4 regions of the Arthrobacter sp. 1088 genome follow, and region 1 is predicted to be linked to each of the others. Evidence: riboswitches for the same ligand, from Rfam matches in the RefSeq annotation. Region 1 holds a riboswitch; each other region holds the start of a gene.

What was found. Region 1 has a riboswitch for S-adenosylmethionine ahead of J2Y41_RS07810 (homoserine O-acetyltransferase). Riboswitches for the same ligand answer to the same signal wherever they lie in the genome.
Region 2: another riboswitch for S-adenosylmethionine. It lies ahead of J2Y41_RS05695 (hypothetical protein); the one in region 1 lies ahead of J2Y41_RS07810 (homoserine O-acetyltransferase).
Region 3: another riboswitch for S-adenosylmethionine. It lies ahead of J2Y41_RS11815 (DUF1737 domain-containing protein); the one in region 1 lies ahead of J2Y41_RS07810 (homoserine O-acetyltransferase).
Region 4: another riboswitch for S-adenosylmethionine. It lies ahead of J2Y41_RS13015 (aminotransferase class V-fold PLP-dependent enzyme); the one in region 1 lies ahead of J2Y41_RS07810 (homoserine O-acetyltransferase).

The regions. Positions count from the first base shown of each region.
Region 1 is NZ_JAVDSM010000004.1:227,795-232,231, reverse strand. Features, by position in the region: gene J2Y41_RS07825 (SGNH/GDSL hydrolase family protein) at 1-357, shown strand, start outside; gene J2Y41_RS07820 (winged helix DNA-binding domain-containing protein) at 387-1,526, shown strand; gene J2Y41_RS07815 (hypothetical protein) at 1,570-1,971, shown strand; gene J2Y41_RS07810 (homoserine O-acetyltransferase) at 1,978-3,099, opposite strand; SAM riboswitch class IV at 3,114-3,228, opposite strand; gene J2Y41_RS07805 (bifunctional o-acetylhomoserine/o-acetylserine sulfhydrylase) at 3,380-4,437, opposite strand, start outside.
Region 2 is NZ_JAVDSM010000003.1:154,883-159,319, forward strand. Features, by position in the region: gene J2Y41_RS05680 (matrixin family metalloprotease) at 1-216, opposite strand, end outside; gene J2Y41_RS05685 (VIT1/CCC1 transporter family protein) at 361-1,524, opposite strand; gene J2Y41_RS05690 (hypothetical protein) at 1,803-1,997, shown strand; gene J2Y41_RS05695 (hypothetical protein) at 2,007-2,306, opposite strand; SAM riboswitch class IV at 2,322-2,441, opposite strand; gene J2Y41_RS05700 (sodium:solute symporter) at 2,604-4,145, opposite strand; gene J2Y41_RS05705 (helix-turn-helix domain-containing protein) at 4,411-4,437, shown strand, end outside.
Region 3 is NZ_JAVDSM010000006.1:267,945-272,381, forward strand. Features, by position in the region: gene J2Y41_RS11810 (NtaA/DmoA family FMN-dependent monooxygenase) at 1-1,194, opposite strand, end outside; SAM riboswitch class IV at 1,361-1,472, shown strand; gene J2Y41_RS11815 (DUF1737 domain-containing protein) at 1,487-1,753, shown strand; gene J2Y41_RS11820 (rhodanese-like domain-containing protein) at 1,750-2,160, shown strand; gene J2Y41_RS11825 (O-succinylhomoserine sulfhydrylase) at 2,161-3,369, shown strand; gene J2Y41_RS11830 (hypothetical protein) at 3,380-3,976, shown strand; gene J2Y41_RS11835 (glutamate--cysteine ligase) at 3,973-4,437, opposite strand, start outside.
Region 4 is NZ_JAVDSM010000007.1:170,152-174,588, forward strand. Features, by position in the region: gene J2Y41_RS13000 (MFS transporter) at 1-479, shown strand, start outside; gene J2Y41_RS13005 (metal-dependent transcriptional regulator) at 498-1,211, opposite strand; gene J2Y41_RS13010 (class I SAM-dependent methyltransferase) at 1,221-2,042, opposite strand; gene J2Y41_RS13015 (aminotransferase class V-fold PLP-dependent enzyme) at 2,146-3,555, opposite strand; SAM riboswitch class IV at 3,587-3,700, opposite strand; gene hisN (histidinol-phosphatase) at 3,882-4,437, opposite strand, start outside.

The sequences.
Region 1 (4,437 bases):
GCTGCACGGCACGACGCCATCATCGCGGACATGTGGTCCCTGAGGCAGTTGGCCGATCCGCGGATGTGGGACGAAGACCGCCTGCACTTCTCACCTCTGGGACACCACACCATCGCGATGATGGTCCTTGAAGCGCTGAACGTCCAGCACACCCTTGAGCCCCTGGTGCCCAAGCCCCTGCCGGTCCGCACCTGGCGCGAGGCCCGATCCTCGGATCTGGTGTGGGCCCGCGAGTACTTTGTTCCGTGGGTTATCCGCAGGTTGCGGCATCGATCCTCCGGTGACGGCATTACCCCCAAACGCCCGACGCCGGGACCGGTCTTCGGCCCCAACGGCACCATGCTGCCGCGCGGCTGAGCTGATGGGACTGCGGCCGGGAGGATTCGATGCAGCCTAACAATGTTGTCCCCCTGCGCCTGCGCCGTCAGCAGCTGCGGGCTCCCTACGGCGAAAACGTTGATGATGTTCTGCGCAACCTCCTGGCGGTGCAGTCGCAGGAATTTCCGTATGCCAGGTGGAGCCTCGCCCAAAGGGCGGTCGGGAGCACTGCCGATGAGGTGGAGCAGGCGGTGGCTGACGGCAGGATCCTCCGGACGCATATCCTGCGGCCGACGTGGCATTTTGTGCACCGTGACGACCTCGGCTGGTTGATGGGTTTGTCTGCAGATCGCCTTCATCAAGGCAACAAGGGCATGTACCGGCAGGCGGGAGTTGATGAGCACGCAGCCGCCCGCAGTGGGCACATCCTTGCCGAAGCGGTGGCCGGTGGAGCCCACAAAACACGCGAAGAACTAGCCGGAATACTGGAAAAGGCGGGGCTCCCCGGCAAAGGCCTTGGCTTCGTTTACCACCTCATGCACGCCGAGATCAGCAAAATCCTGGTGAGCGGCAGCCCGGTCCGTTCTGCAGGGGGTGCACTGAAACAGACATACGCCTTGTTCGAGGAACGTGTGCCCGACGGCAATACGTCCCTGATGGAGGACGGCGACCGCGAATGGGCCTTGGGCCAGCTGGCCCTGCGGTACTTCAGCAGCCGGGGACCTGCCACCATCAAGGACTGTGCCGCGTGGTCCGGACTGACCATCAAGGATGTACGGCTTGGCTTGCAGGTAGCTGAAGAGTCCGTTCCGGGCGCCTTGGCAACCGTGGCGGTCGACGGCTTGGACTTCTACTTGCCAGCAGAAGATGTGGAGGCACTTGCAGCGACTCCCCCACCAGGTGACGATGGGCCAGGACTTCCCCGTGTCGATCTCATCCAGTGCTACGACGAGTACGTGATGGGCTATTCACAATCGAGGCACTACCTCGGCGGCAGGGCGCCCTATTTCCCCGAGGGCGATGCTCCAATTCACGTGGTGTTGCTCGATGGCAGGTTGACCGGATGGTGGCGCCACAGCTTCTCGGGTGGGATCTGCGAACTCGACATCAGAATGAACAGGCCACTCACAACAGCCGAACAACAAGCTTTGGAGGCAGAAGTGGAACGCTACGGGAGGTTCCTGGGCATGGAGACAAAGCTGGTGTGAAACTGCGGGACTAAGCTGGGTTAAGACCTAGGAGGCCTGCACCGTGAACAATCTGATCTTCTGGATCATCGTCTGCTCGTGGCTGATTCCCATGGGGATACGCATGTACAACAAGTCCCGGGCGCGGCGGCTCCAGGACCGCAATTTCCCGGGCCCGAATTATCCGGGCCCCGGCTATCCCCCGCAGAATCTTCCGGGACCGGGTTACCCGCAGCCGAATTATCCGGGCTATCCCACGCAGCCCACCACCATCCGCCCTGCCGATGCCCCACCGCCGCCAGGACCGGCGTCGAACGCTTCTTCACCTACGTTTCCGAGCCACCGCGGCTCTGAGCAGCAAGGCTTCCGCGCGCGCAAGCTGGCCGAACTGGACCTCAAGTTCAGCAACGGCGAAATTGCCATGGAGGATTACATGAAGCAGCGCGGCGACATCATGAACGGCTGAGCCGGCTTAGGCGAAGAAGGCCTCGCGAAGCTGCTTCGATAGTTGGCCGATTTCGGTCAGGAAGCCATCGTGGCCGATGGGGGCCTCGATCACGTGGACGGGCACATTGCCTGGCAGGTTTTGCGCCAGTTCCACTGACTGGGCCGGAAAATAGAGGCGGTCGGAATCGACGGCTGCCACAAAGAATTCAGCAGTGGCGGCAGCCAAGGCTTCCTTCAAGGTGCCCCGGCCCCGTCTGATGTCGTGGGACATCAGCGCCTCGGTGATGGCGATGTAACTGTTCGCATCGAACCGGCGCACCAGCTTGGTGCCTTGGTGGTCGAGGTAGCTTTCCACTTGGTAGCGGCCACGCTCCCCCAGGACCGCAGCGGCCAGGGGCGTCTCCTGGTGCTGGGCTTCCCGGCCGAAGCGGACATCAAGCTCCAGCGCTGACCGGTACGTGATGTGCGCTATCCGTCGGGCCAGGGCAAGGCCTGCCTCAGGAGTTGGTCCACCGTAGTAATCGCCGTTGTTGAAGTTCGGGTCCTGGCGGATGGCGAGCGTCTGCGACTGGGCGAAAGCAATTTGCTCGGCTGTGCTGTAGGCGCCCACAGAAATAACCGCGCACCGCTGAACACGCTCAGGGAAGGTGACCGCCCACTCAAGTGCCCGCGCCCCACCCATGGAACCGCCAAGGACTGCGTGCCATGCCTTGATCCCCAAGGCATCCGCGAGCCGGGCTTCAGCCACCGTGCTGTCGCGCAAGGTGATCAGTGGGAAGCGGGATCCCCAGGGCCGTCCGTCCGGCGCCTCTGACGATGGGCCCGTGCTGCCGTAACAGCCGCCGACAATGTTGATGGAGATAACGAAGAACCGGTTGGTGTCGATCGTCGCGCCGGGACCAACGAGTTGCTCCCACCAGCCTTCCTCATCAGTAGCACCGCGGGCCACATGCGTGCTGCCCGTCAGTGCGTGCTGAACCAGGACTGCGTTGGACGCATCCGCATTCAACTGCCCCCAGGTTTCGTAGGCAAGCACAACATCCGGGAGAAAACCGCCGGCTTCAAGTTCCAGTGAACCTACGCCGGCGTACTTGACCGTCCCGTCTTCTTTGCCCGGTTTGGGGGGTGCTGTAGCAGTAATGGTCATTCCTTTGACACCTAACCTCGCGCTTGCCTGCCGCCTTGCGTGCGACAGGCCAGGTCTTCACCCGGGGCACCCCACCGCGGAGGAGGGTTGCCGGCCAGCAAGCCGGGGCTGTCGCTGGCACTCATGACCTAATACGTAGAGTCTAGGAAAAATACCGCTGTCTTGGCGAAGAATGTGACAGCTGTGTGACGGTTTGGCGCCGCTTCGTTCAGGAACACGCACCGCGAAGGGCCGCCCGGCGAATTTTCGACGGCGGGCGGCCGCTCCCCCAGCAGCGCGATTAAGCGCCTTTGGCAGCCCGGAAACCGGCCTCAAGATCAGCAATAATGTCGTCCACGTGCTCTATTCCCACGGAGAGGCGGACAAGGCCTGGATTCACGCCCGCAACCAGCTGCTGTTCGACCGTGAGCTGGCTGTGGGTAGTCGACGCCGGGTGGATAACCAGCGAGCGGACGTCACCGATGTTGGCAACATGGGAGTGCAACTCCAGGCCGTCCACGAATCGCTTGCCGGCCTCGACGCCACCCTTGATGTTGAATGCCACCACTGCACCGGTACCCCTTGGCCCGTACTTACGGCCGCGGTCGTACCAAGGGCTGGACGGCAGGCCCGCAAAGGCAACCGATTCGACGTCGTCATGGGCTTCCAGCCATTCAGCCACTTTGGTGGCGTTCGAGACGTGACGCTCGACGCGCAGGCTCAGGGTTTCCAGGCCCTGGGCGATGAGGAAGGCGTTGAACGGGGAAACCGCCGAACCCAGATCGCGCAGCAACTGCACGCGCGCCTTGAGAATGTAGGAGAGGTTGGCTCCGAGCGCGCCATCCTTGCCAAGGTCCCGGGCGTAAACGAGTCCGTTGTAGCTGGGGTCCGGAGTATTGAATCCGGGGAAGCGCTCCGGGTCCTTGCCGAAATCAAAGTTTCCGGAGTCCACGATCACGCCGGCGATCGCCGCGCCGTGGCCGCCCAGATACTTGGTAGCCGAGTGCACCACGATGTCCGCACCCCACTCGATGGGACGGATGAGGTAGGGGGTTGAGAGCGTGTTATCCACGATGAGCGGCACGCCAGCCTCGTGCGCAGCGCGTGAAACACCCTCGATGTCCAGCACGTCCTGGCGCGGATTGGACACAACCTCGCCGAAGAACAGCTTGGTGTTGGGCTGCACGGCGTCCCGCCACTGGTCCAGGTTGTCCGGATCCTCCACGAACGTCACGGAGATGCCGAACTTCTTCAGAGTGTGCGCCAGCAGGTTGTAGGTGCCACCGTAGAGGCTGGGGCTCGCGACGACATGGTCTCCGGCCTCGGCAATGTTCAGGATAGCGAAGGTTTCCGCGGCCT
Region 2 (4,437 bases), on a different contig from region 1:
GCTGGCGTTGGCTGGGGGCGGCGGCGATGCGAGCGGGGCGTCGGCCTCGTCGATTCCTGGAGGCGGCGCGTCCAGGGCGCGTGCCGGGGTCTGTTGGATCGGCTCGCTTTTGGGCGAATTGGGCAGGGCCACGCCCGGAAACAGCCCGATGATCCGGGGATCGCCGTGGAGCAAACCGCTGACAAGGACAGCCACCACCGCGGCGACACCGGCCATGAGGACGCCGCGAAGAATCCGGAGGGTTGTGCCCGCACGACGGTGTTTTGGCGCGCGCAATGGCGGCTGCTCCGAATCCACGGTTCTCCATTCCCTACGCCCCGGTCACGCGGGGCCGCGCGGAGGACGAACCAACATTACCGCCTAGACGATCATCGTTCCGAACGCGAGGCCAAGCCCGTAGGTGGCGGCCGCGGCGCCCAGGCCGATCGCCAGCTGCCGGAAGCCACGGCTCAGCGGTGAGGTCCCGGACAACAGCCCGACGACGGCGCCAGTCGCCAGGAGCGCGATCCCCACCAGTACACCGGCTACTATCAGTGCCGCCACACCCGTCATGCCGAAAATAAACGGAAGGATGGGCACGACCGCACCCGAGGCGAAGAAGCAGAAGCTGGACATCGCAGCGCCCCAGGCAGACCCCACGGTTTCGTGGTTGTCAGCGGGTTGCTCTTTCTCCGGTTGCAAGGAGAAGCTGGGATCGCAGTCGCAGCTGAAGAGTCCCATGCGTTCGGCGGCACGGTGCTCGGCTGCCTCACGGGTCATGCCGCGGGCCAAGTACACCAGCACAAGCTCGTTGTGCTCGATGTCCAAAGAAGGGGCGGCTGTGAGGGTTGCCTGCGTGGGCAGCGTGGCGCTGAGCAACTCCCGCTGCGAGCGGACCGAAACGTACTCGCCAGCACCCATGGACAGGGCGCCGGCCAGCAAACCGGCCACGCCACTCATGAGGACCACAGGGCTGGGAACGCCGGTTGCTGCCATACCCATGACCAGTGAAAGGTTGCTCACCAGGCCATCGTTGGCGCCAAAAACAGCGGCACGGAAGGTACCGGAGAGCCTGTTGCGGCCACGGGTGGCAAGGCCCCGGACAACTTCTTCGTGGATTTGTTCGTCGGCAACCATGGCTGGAGTCGCGGCAGGTTCGGCTCCGTAGGGGGAGCGGCCTTCCGCGCGCTGCGCCAACGCGAGGACGAACACGGAACCAAAGTGCCGGGCCAGGAAGCCCAGCAGCTGGCTGCGGGTGGAAGCTCCCTTCGGCATTCCGGCGTGTTCTCCCAAGAGCTTGAGCCAGTGTGCCTCGTGCCTTCCCTCGGCCTCGGCCAGGGCGAGCAGGATCTGCCGTTCTTCGCCGTCACGACGCTGGGCGAGTTCCCGGTAGACGGCGGCTTCGGCACGCTCGTCGGCCAGGTATTGACGCCAGCGCCTGATGTCCGCCGGTGTGGGCCGGGCTGGTTGGGACGGTGTTCCGGATCCGGGGGCGGGGTCCGGAGCGGGGCTCGACGAACCGTGGGATTCCTGGCGCTTCTGCACTTTTTCTCCTGTGCTGGGTGGGGTAGTTGCAGCCCCATTGCACGCCCACTGTACCGCTTATTGGCGCGGATTTTTGGCCGGTATTCCTTAGTTGGAATGTTCGGCATGCCTTAATTTTCGAAGCTGCAATCCTCTGCCTTGAGCCTTTCCCTGGGTCCATGTGGGCCGTTGCCTTGACCCTCTTCAGGCACAGTGCTCAGATGGAAGGACAGGGGCGGGGGCCCTCCCCGCACTCGGTCAGCAGGCTGCTTGCCAGCCCACCAGACGGAGGTTGCAGCATGGACACCACCGAACCGCACGCCAACCACCCCGAACGGGAGACCATCGAGTCGGATCCCGCCTACGACTACAGCGACGACCAGGAAGTCGACGAACCCTGGGTGGAGGAAATCGACGTCCCGGATGACGACGAGCGGGTTGTCCCCCTGGATGAAACCGAAGAATTCCGCGGGGAAGAAGACGAAGAATTCTAGGACCGTTTCTTAGGCAGGGCCGTCTTCACCGAAGGTGAAATGCCGCTCCAGTCCCGCCGGACGCCCGAGCGCTGCAACAGTCACCGTCAACGTCCTCGACGATTCACACCACCGCGATGGACGCACAGCCTGGGCAAGGGCATGCGCCAACAGGCGCGCTTCGGGGTGCCGGAACCGGGCCAGGCCACCGTTCAGGAACAGCGTCACCGTCCCAAGGACAAGGTCGACGCCGGGAATCACCGGAACAGTGGGCGCTTCGGTTTTGGTGGGGCTGCTTTGGCTTGGGGTGGTAACGCCTTGGTACGGCAAGGACTGCTCCTTTGGGGAGTGCTCTTGCCCGCTCGGTTGTCTCTGGTCCGGGGCGGGCCGCTTCCTCATCCGAACCACCCGTGAACATGGGGTTGGTGTGTGGCCAGTCGGAGCTTGGCGCCACCTCTCTTGAAGCTGGGACCACTGTACTGGAGGAGTGCTGTCCGGGAGAAGTGTGGCCCTCGGATCCGCTCGCCCCCGCACAGCGCAACGGCGGCGCTGCCCCGGGAAGGGGCGGCGCCGCCGTCGAACATTGCTTTGTTCAGTCCTTATCTGATGCCTTGCGGCCCTGGGCCGTTAGCTGGCGTTGTGGCTGCTGACGGGGTGGGCTTCCAAGGGCAATTCGTCAGATACCGCTCCGGCCACGCGCTTTTCCCAAGCGGCCCGGACTTCGGGTTCGGTGGGCGGCGTGAGGAGGGAAATCACCACGTAGGCGACGAACGAGGCCGCGAGGCCGTAGTAGATGGGCTCGTTGGCGTAGACGCCGTCGACGCTTGGAATGACTCCAGTGGCGAACAGAATCAACAAGGCCAACGTCAATACCGAGCCCACTGCCATGGACCATGCAGCAGCGATACCAGTGCCGCGCTTCCACACCAGGCCGCCAAGAATCGCGACGAGGAGGCCGCCCACAAGGATGTCGTAAGCAATGGTGAGGGCAACAACCACGTCCTGCGCGGCCATGGAGATCAACACCGCGACGATGCCCAGGCCAAGAACCCAGTAACGGTTGGCTTTGACGTCGTGCTCGGGGTTTTCGGTGTCGTCCGTGTTGATGGTCTTGCCGAACCAGCTGGCCACGAACGGAACAACATCTGCGCGGGCCACCGTGGCGGCGGCAATCAGGGCACCTGAAGCGGTGGACATCATGGCTGCAACAGCTGCGGCCATGACCAGGCCGCCGATGCCGATGGGCAGGATGTGGGTTGCCACCTCGGCGTAGACCACGTCCTTGCCGAGGTTGGCGACATCAATGTTGGGGAGCGCCACCCGGGCGGCCAGGCCGATCAAGGCACCGGCCACACCGTAGAGGATGCAGTAAACGCCGGCGGTCGCTCCACCCCAGCGTGCAACCTTGGGAGTCTTGGCCGTGAAGACGCGCTGCCAGATGTCCTGGCCGATCAGGAGTCCGAGTGTGTACACGACGAAGTAGGTGATGATCGTCTGGACGCCGATTCCGTCGATCTGGAAGAAGCTCGCCTCGACGCGCTCACGGATGCCGTCCAGTCCTCCGGCCGCGTTCATGACGAACGGGAGCATCAGGAAGAAGATGCCCACGGTCTTGATGATGAACTGGACCTGGTCGGCCAAGGTGATGGACCACATGCCACCGATGGTCGAGTAAACAAGCACAATTGCACCGCCGACGGCGATCGCCATCCAGCGTTCCCAGTCGAAGAGGACCACAAAGATGGTGGCGTATGCGCCGGTGGATGTGGCACAGAGCATGAGGGTGTAGGCCAGCATGACGATTCCGGAGGTCTGCGTGGCCTTGCTGCCGTAGCGAAGGCTCAGCATTTGGGAGACCGTGTAGATCTTCAGGCGCTGGATAGTGCCGGCGAAGAGCAAGCTCAGGAGGAGGACGCCGGCGCCGATTGCGACTACCAGCCACATACCTGAGATGCCGAACTTGTAGCCCAGGCCGACACCGCCGACGGTGGATGCCCCACCGAGGACAACTGCGGCCATGGTGCCGGTGTAAAGGAAAGGTCCAAGGCGGCGGCCGGCCACCAGGAAGTCGCTGTTGTTCTTGGTGCGGGACTTGCCCCACCAGCCGAATGCAAGCATGGCAAGCAGGTACACCACCACAATGGCGATGTTTATGAACGATGAGTCCATGAGTGGCTCCTTGGAGCTGGTGCACGGAGGTTGGGTTTTCGACGATACGCCTGGGAAGCGTCGAAGTCTCCGTGCTGGTGATGGGAGATTGGGGATCGTGTTGTGCCTCACAGACAACACTTGTTGCCTATGAGGATATGTTGTGATGGGAGTAACAGTCAAGGGGCTTTGGTCATCCTCGGGCTGTTGAGGGCTCCAGCGGCCCCTGGTCCCGCTACTATTGCTGCAATGACAGGGCCGAATGACAGGCCTGAAAGGTTCGTGAATGAAGGCTCTCCCCGTTGAACCAAGC
Region 3 (4,437 bases), on a different contig from region 1:
GAAGCCGTCGCCACCCACAGCCTCGCCGGTCTCCTCGAGATAATCCGCGATTTCACCAACCGTGCCGATGATCGAATCACCGGCGCCACCGCTGCGTGCCTGAAGGATCTGGCGCAGGGTAGACCCCGGAGGTGCCGCCTTGGCGAAGTGCTCCAACGTGCCTTGGTTGCTGTTAGTGCTCAATTCGGGCAACGGCGCATCAAGGTCGAATTGCTTGAAGTCGATCACGGACAGGTAGGAGATCGAATTGAGCTGGCTGTCGATATCACGCTGGGTAAGCTCCCGGCGCTGCGCACGCAACTCCCCGGCCTCGGCCGATGAACCAACCACGGTGGGCTTTAGCACGAAAAGTACCTTGACGTCGTCGGGGTTCCTGCCCGCCTTGGCAGCCTCGGCACGGATGGAATCCCGGTAGGCCTTCATGCCGTCAACGCCACGGGCCAAGGCGATCGCCACGTCTGCATGCCCACCCGCGAACGCTTTGCCGCGGGGAGAAGCGCCGGCCTGCACCAGTACGGGCTCCTCCGGCAGAGGTGCGGTGTTGAGGGGACCGCGGACCTTGAAGAAGTCACCCTGGTGGTTAATGGGGTGCACTTTGGTGTGGTCGGCGAACACGCCGGCCTCAACGTCCTCAAGGACGGCGTCCGGTTCCCAGCTCCGCCAAAGCCTCCGGACGACGTCGACGAATTCCTCCGCCTTCTCATATCGAAGGTCGTGTTCAATCTGCTGGTCCAAACCGTAATTCTGTGCTGCGAGGTCGCTGCCGGAAGTTACGACGTTCCATCCCAACTGCCCCTCGGAGAAGTGCTGCAGCGTGGCCAGGAGGCGGGCCGCAGTGAAAGGCGGATAGAACGATGCACTGACCGTCGGGACGATTCCAAGGTGCTCGGTGGCGGACAGAAGGTACGGCACCAGAGCCAAAGGATCATGTTTGGGCGCAAAGGAGGCGTGTGCCAGCGAGACCTCGGCAGTGCCGCCATAGGTATCGGGAACAGTAAGGGAGTCCTCGATGATGAAGAGGTCAAGGCCGGATTGCTCAAACGCGCGGACGGCGTCTTGATACAGGGCGGGCTTCTTCCAGTCGTAGCCCAGGCTGTAGCCGGGAGTTCCCCATCCCTGGACACCAAAACCGTGCCCCACGAACCATCCAAAATGCAGCATGGGCTTGAGTGTAGAGCTGCCTTGTCCGTTCACCGCGACCTGATTTCTTGCGAAGTTACAGGGGGTCGTACTGCGTCAATTATGCTCCCGGGGCGTCACATTTGGGCTGCTACTCCAGCACCGGCCGGTTACGCAACATGACGACCGCGTAACCGCTTGCAAGTGCGGGCCGCCGCCGCGGGATGTTACGTTTTTCTTGAGTAATGAGCACCAGCGCCAAGCCCTGACTTGCTGGTCGGCAACCCTCTCTCCGGCGGGGTGCCTCAGGTGACTACTCGGCGTATCGACACTTCGAACTGCAAGCGTGACTGAGGAGCACCAGCCAATGCCTGAACCCACTGAAGAAAAACTCTCCTACCGCCTGATTACAGGTCCGGATACCCGTGAATTCTGCGAGCGGATCACCACGGCCCTCGCCGACGGCTACGTGCTCCACGGCAGCCCGGCAGCCACGTTCAATGGCACGGATGTCATCGTGGCGCAGGCGGTCGTCCTGCCCGCTGCCATCGCCAACGCAGACGCCGCCGTCGCGAATGCTGTTGACCAGTTGGAGAACGACGACGACGAAGAAGCATTCGAGGGACACGCATGAGTTACGCAGGTGACCTGACCCCGCAGGACGCGTGGGCCAAGCTTGAAGAAGGCGCAATCCTGGTAGACGTCCGCACCGAGGCCGAGTGGGCCCACATCGGCATCCCGGACACCAAAGCCACAGAGAATGATCCCCTGTTCATTCAGTGGAACCTCGCCGGTGGCATTCCCAACTCCCGCTTCATCGAGGACCTGCAGCAGCAGGCACCCGAGGGTGAGGGCGTGGAACTCGTTTTCATCTGCCGCTCAGGCCAGCGCTCCATCTCGGCCGCCATCGCCGCGACGCAGGCCGGGTTCACCGCCTACAACGTGCTTGAGGGCTTCGAAGGTGACCCTGACCGTTACGGCGAACGGACTATCAACGGCTGGAAGAACCGCGGCCTGCCAACCAACCTGGGGAACGACTAAGTGACTTTCAATCCCGATGCCGCCAGCTGGAGCCCTGACACCCAGGCAGTACGCGGCGGCCTTGACCGTACCAACTTCCAGGAGACGTCCGAACCCGTTTTCCTGAACTCCGGCTTCGTCTACGAATCCGCTGCCGCCGCCGAACGCGCCTTCACCGGCGAGGACGAACGCTTCGTTTACTCCCGCTACGGCAACCCGTCTGTAGCCACGTTCCAGGAACGGTTGCGGTTGCTCGAAGGAACCGAGGCATGCTTCGCGACGGCGTCCGGCATGTCCGCGGTGTTCACCGCCTTGGGTGCCCTCCTGGCTGCCGGTGATCGCGTGGTTGCCGCCCGTTCCCTGTTCGGCTCGTGCTTCGTGATCCTCAACGAGATCCTGCCGCGCTGGGGCGTAGAGACCGTGTTTGTCGACGGTCCCGACCTCGACCAGTGGCGGGCTGCCCTCTCCGAACCGACCACCGCCGTATTCTTCGAGTCGCCCTCGAACCCCATGCAGGAAATCGTGGACATCGCCGCCGTCAGCGAGCTGGCACATGCTGCGGGAGCGACCGTCGTCGTCGACAACGTCTTTGCCACTCCCTTGCTCCAGCGTTGCGGTGACCTGGGCGCGGACGTCATTGTGTACTCCGGAACCAAGCACATCGATGGCCAGGGGCGTGTCCTCGGCGGCGCAATCCTGGGCACCAAGGAATTCATCGATGGCCCGGTCAAGCAGTTGATGCGGCACACCGGACCTTCACTCTCCGCCTTCAACGCCTGGGTGCTGACCAAGGGCCTGGAGACGATCGGCCTGCGGGTGAACCACAGCTCGGCTTCTGCTTTGAAAATCGCGGAATGGCTCGAGCAGCAGCCTGCCATCAGCTGGGTCAAGTACCCCTTGCTGAAATCGCACCCTCAGTACGAGCTGGCGGCCAAGCAAATGAAGGCCGGCGGTACCGTGCTGACCTTCGAGCTGCTGCCCTCCTCCGGGCGTTCGGCCAAGGATGCCGCGTTTGCGTTGCTGGACGGTCTGCGCGTCATCGACATCTCCAACAACCTGGGCGACTCCAAGTCCCTCATCACGCACCCGGCCACCACCACCCACCGGGCCATGGGGCCCGAAGGGCGTGCGGCCATTGGGCTGAGCGACGGCGTGGTCCGTTTGTCCGTTGGCCTGGAAGACGTGGACGATCTCATTCTGGATCTGGAGAAGGCCCTCAAACAGGTCTAACCTTGCTGCCATGAGCGGGAACCACCCCCATCGCCGTGCCGGAGCAGTCATCGTTGCCGGTACGGCGGTGTGGTTTGCAGGGATCTCGCCTGTATCGCGTGTCTACATCACCCCCGATGCCGCTGAACGTCTCCGTATGCTTGAGGCCGGCCAGCGTGGCTGGGTGATCGGCCAGCACCTCGCTGCTGCTGGAACAGTCGCGGTGCCGGTGGGATACGCAGCCTTTGCCCGTCGTCTTCCGCACGGACAGGCGAAGCGTTGGGCTGTTGCAGCCGCCGCAGCTTTAGTGGCAGGTGCTCCGCTCTTTGTCTCCAGTTTGTCCCGCCGGGCCGCTGATCTGGAACGCTTTGCCTACGGCCGTGGATCGAATGCGCCGTTCCTTGCCTATTCCGGGCTCCACGTTCTTGCCCTGGCTGCGCTCGGTGGAAGCCTTCTTTCCTTGCCCACCAAACGGTGGATCGGAATCACGGCCGCAGCCAGCGCGCCCATCTACGGCGCCATCCTTGTGGCGAAGAAGGACATCCCGCCGTTCGTGTTCTACCTCGTCGAGGGTTTGGCGGGGGCTTACCTGATGACATGGGACGGGACTGACTCCGCAGTAGCCTAAGGCCTGCGGACCCTCGTCAGGATGGGCGCCGTCAGGTTGGGGGCCGGGTCCTTGCGTGCATCCGCGGCAGCACCACGAATCGTCGCCTTCACCGCATGCCCAACCACCGCCCCCAAGGCCTCCCTGCTCGGCGGACTCCCTGGCGGATTCCGGGCGTCACGTTGCCGGTTGTTGAAACGCTCTGCTGCTTCGCGTTGCTCCCGGGCCCCGTTCCCGCGCTCAAGAACGTCCGCGATTCCGGCCTTCACCAGCTCCAGTTCACCTTGGTCATCCAGGACAGGGCTCAGGTAATCCACCAAAGCCCAGACCACGTCCGCTGCCGGCTGGGGACGGAAGTCGCCAAAGTCCAGGAGGTCTCCCCGAAGTCCGGAATTGCTCGCTTGCCAACTCGCCATCCGGAGCAGGGCAGTCGGAACCGAGGCGGGCTCAACGCCGTCGAGCATTTCAAGGGAAGCAGTCTC
Region 4 (4,437 bases), on a different contig from region 1:
ACTTCGGTGGGCTGGCAGGAAAATATGGTCCGCGATGGTTCATGACCGTGGGGCCGCTGCTATGCGCTGTGGGCTTTCTGATGTCCCTCTCCGTCCAGGAGCCACTGAACTACTGGACCCAGGTGCTTCCGGGGCAGATCGTCTTTGGCGTGGGACTCACCACTCTCGTCGCGCCACTCACCGCAGCGATTCTGGGAGCGGTGCCCCAGGAAGAGGCCGGGATTGGTTCGGCCGTCAACAACGCCGTGGCCCGTATTGCAGGCCTCATCTGCATTGCCTTTGCCGGCCTGATCGTTGGTCCGGTGTTCACACGGCAAGGTTTGTACAATGCCTTGATTGTCACGGCGGCATTGTTCGTCATCGGGGCGGTGGCGTCCGCCGTCGGGATCCGCAACCCACAGCCCGAAGCGGCAGCTACCGTTGACAGCGCCACGGATACTGCGTCCGACGACGGCGGCTCGGCCAGCCAGCGTAGCTAGCCCGGGCAGCGCATCGGGTCAGCGCGCGGGAAGCACGCAGCCTTCGTGGACTTCGGCGCTTTGGACCCAAAGTGCCGCTGTAACTTCATCCGCGAGATCGAATTCGCGCCGTTGGGCTCCGCTGCCGATCCGAACCACCAGGGCTCCGCCGAATGGTTTGCGTCCCACCACCTCCACAGGAGCGTCCAAGGTGATCTCTTCCGACGCGAGATACCGAAGAAGATCAGGATTTTCGTCGCTGATCCGAGTGATGCGGCCTGAGTGGCCTTCGTCCAACTCGATCATGCGGTACGCGTGAGGGAGCTCCACGGATCCGTCAGCCGAGGGAATGGGGTCACCGTGAGGATCCCGCAGGGGGTGGCCAAGCTTGGCGGCCATGCGCTCGATGAACGTATCGGACACCGCGTGTTCCAACATCTCAGCTTCATCGTGGACTTCATCCCAGCTGTAACCGAGTTCGTCCACGAGGTATGTCTCAATGAGGCGGTGGCGCCGGACCATGGACAGCGCCAGCCGCATGCCCTCCGGAGTCAGCCTGATGGCGCTGTAGGGTTGGTGGTCCACCAAGCCCTGGTCCTTGAGCTTGCGGACCATTTCAGACACCGAGGAATTGGCAACGCCAAGCCGCAGGGCAAGCTGCGAGGACGTAATTGGTTTGTCCTGCCACTCCGTATAGGAGTAGATGACCTTGACGTAGTCCTCGATAGAGGAGGAGGGCGTACTGGTCTTCACACACCAAGCCTACCGTGGCGGGGCGCCGTGGATCTTGCGGGCCCGCCAGGTAGTCGTCACGTACGGCAATCCCAGTCGTTGGCCAGGGGCATGGCCGAGATGATCGTAGAGGTACCACGCCAGGTTGCCCATGACCTTTGCGCGGGTGGCTTCATTGGCGCGGAGGTAGTAGCTGCGCGATTTCGTGAGCTCCATGATGTCCTCCGGAGACACGGCGTCCTCCCAGTTGGTGAGATGGCTCTCCAAGTCCGTGAATTCCGGTCCGATAACTGGCCGGAAGCCGGGCTTGTGCACATCTCCGGCGTGCATGATGCGTGATAGCCGATGGACCCAGGGCACAGAGGTGTCCAGTTGGTTCCACACCAGGCCAAGAACTCCGTGGGGGCGAAGGATGCGGGCGATCTCCGTGCTGGCCTTGAGCGGGTCACACCAGTGCCAGGCCTGGGCAACGCTGACGACGTCGAATGCTGAGTCCGCCAACCCTGTTGCCTCGGCCGTACCCTCCAACGCCTGAACGCCGGGATAGGACTTTCGAAGTTGCTCCAGCATGTCTGTGGAAGGATCGACGGCGGCCACCTGCAGGCCGCGTTCCACGAGCAGTGCTGTGAATTTTCCTGTGCCTGCACCAATATCCGCGGCGGACTTCGCTCCAGGAGGAAGAAGCCAAACCACTGAGTCTGCGGGGTAGCCGGGCCGAACGCGATCGTAGTGTTCGCCGCCGTCCTGGAAGCTCTGGCCCAGTTCGTGGCGGCGCGTGGCATGCAGCTTGGGACCACCTGGCCTGCCAGCGCTGCCGGAAACACTTCCGCCGGAAACACTACGGGAAGGCACGGCCACGCACAGACTCCTTTACCGCGAACGCCGGTTACCCTACGAATTTACCGCACAGTACGTGTACATCCGCAACCGTGCTGTTTCAGTCAATAGTGCTGTGTCAGTCAATGGTGCAGGGTGCAGCCCCTGCGGTGCCGGGCGTGTTTGGTGCCCATTCCGGGTAGCTGCGGTGGTCGTTGGCCGGCACCCAGCGGCCTTCGTCCACTACATAGTCCCAGCCGAGACCCGTGCGCTTGAGTTCCTCGATTCCAGCCAGCAGCCGTGTGGCATCCTCCAGGCGGGAGCCCACGCCGAAGCTGGCTCGCAGTGAGCCGGACGGCAGGCCCAGCCGCTTGAGGAGGGGATGGGCGCAGAAGCGGCCGTCACGAAGTCCTACACCGTGTTCGGCGGCGAGGTAGGCGGCGACCAGTCCGGCGTCGAATCCTTCCACCGAGAAATTGACCACGCCGATGGTGTCCTCGGAGTCGCTGAAGATCCGGTGGACCGTCACGCCGTCGATTGCTTCAAGTCCCTGTACGAGGTAGGAGCGGATTCCAGCTTCATGGGCATGCCAGGCATCCTGATCCAAGCCGGCGAGCACCTGTGTCGCCCGGGCCAATGTTGCCGCACCGAGGACGTTGGGGGAGCCGCCCTCGTGGCGGGCGGGACCTGAGGCCCAGCTGACCGAGTCCAGGCGCGCCTCACGAACAGCGCCTCCGCCGGCCAGGTGGGGGGTACCGGCGTCGAGCCAGTCGGGACGGCCCACAACGACGCCGGCGCCGAACGGAGCGTAGAGCTTATGGCCGGAGAACACGATGTAGTCGACGTCTGCGGCGGCGATGTTGATGCGGCGGTGGGGAGCAAGCTGCGCGGCGTCCACCACAATCCTGGCACCGTATTCGTGTGCAAGTGCTGCGAGTTCGGCGATCGGCAGGATTTCACCGGTCACGTTCGAGGCACCGGTGACCGCCAGCAGAGATACGCCGCCTTGGCTGAGTTCCTCGCGGAGCTTGGCCAAGGTAGCGGTCAGTGTCGAAGCAGCTACGACACTGCGGTGGGGGACGCCCTGCCAGGGAAGAAGATTGGCATGGTGCTCGATGTCCAGGTAAAGGACCTCGCCCGTTGGCTTACCGTCGAGTTGCGGGAGGCAGCCCGCCAACAGGTTCAGCGAGTCCGTGGTGTTCCGGGTGAAGATGACGGAATCATCCGGACGGCCGCCAACGAATTCACGGACGATGTCGCGGGAGTTCTCGTAGACCGAGGTGCTGATCTGGGAAGCGTAGCCCGCGCCGCGGTGGACACTGGCGTAGTAGGGGAGGATCTCGTTGAGATACGCAGAAACGATGGTCAACGCGGGAGCGGATGCCCCGTAGTCGAGGTTGGCGTAGCGGACGTGGCCACCCTGGATCAGGGGCGCTTGCAGCTCCGCGCCTGTGACGGCGGCCAGGGGCCTGCCCGCAGCGGCTTCGTGCGCTGCTTCTTCGACCGCAAGGGACGGCAGAACGGTGGAGTTGAACGTAGCAGTGCTCATGGGACCTCACTCAAGAGGGACCCCCTATGGGGATCCGCGCTTGCCGTATCCGTTCCGGACCGGCCAGGTCGTCACCCGGGGCACCCCACCGCGAATGGAGGGTTGCCGGCCAGCAAACCGGGGTTTAGCGCTGGCACTCGTGACCTGTAAAGAGGTTAGGCCACGCATCTGGCCTGCTCCAAAGTCGCTTCGCTTTGTTAAGCAGATTGTTACGAAGGGTCCGGAAACCGGGTTTTGGGCGAAGAAAAGACGGCGGATGCCCCGAAAATGAGGCTTCCGCCGTCGAAAATTCTATGCTCAGCCGGTTGGCTTGTTGGTCCGCCGGGTCAGAGGAGGTCATCCAATGCGGGGTTTAGCCGCTTGAGGACCTCCGAATGGAGGATGGAGTTGGTGGCCAGGGCGTTGCCGCCGAAGGGGCCGTCCTCGCCTTCCAATGAGGTGAAGCGGCCGCCGGCTTCCGTCACGATGGGAACCAGTGCTGCCATGTCGTAAAGATTCAGCTCTGGCTCGCAGGCGATGTCAACAGCCCCCTCGGCTACCAGGCAATAGGACCAGAAGTCGCCATAGGCGCGCGTGCGCCAGATGTCTTCCGTCAACCCCAGGAACTCGTCCAGATTGCCGCGTTCCTTCCAACCGGAGAGGCTGGAATATGACATTGAAGCATCGGCCAACCGCGAAACGTTGGACACCCTGAGCCGGGTGGCTGATGCCAGGGAGCGGCCCATGTAGGCGCCCATGTCCTTTGCTGCCCACCAGCGCTTGCCCAGCGCGGGGGCGCTGACAACTCCAACGACGGGCTCGCCTTCGTCAACGAGCGCGATCAGGGTAGCCCACACGGGAACGCCCCGAACAAAGTTCTTGGTGCCGTCGATGGGGTCGATG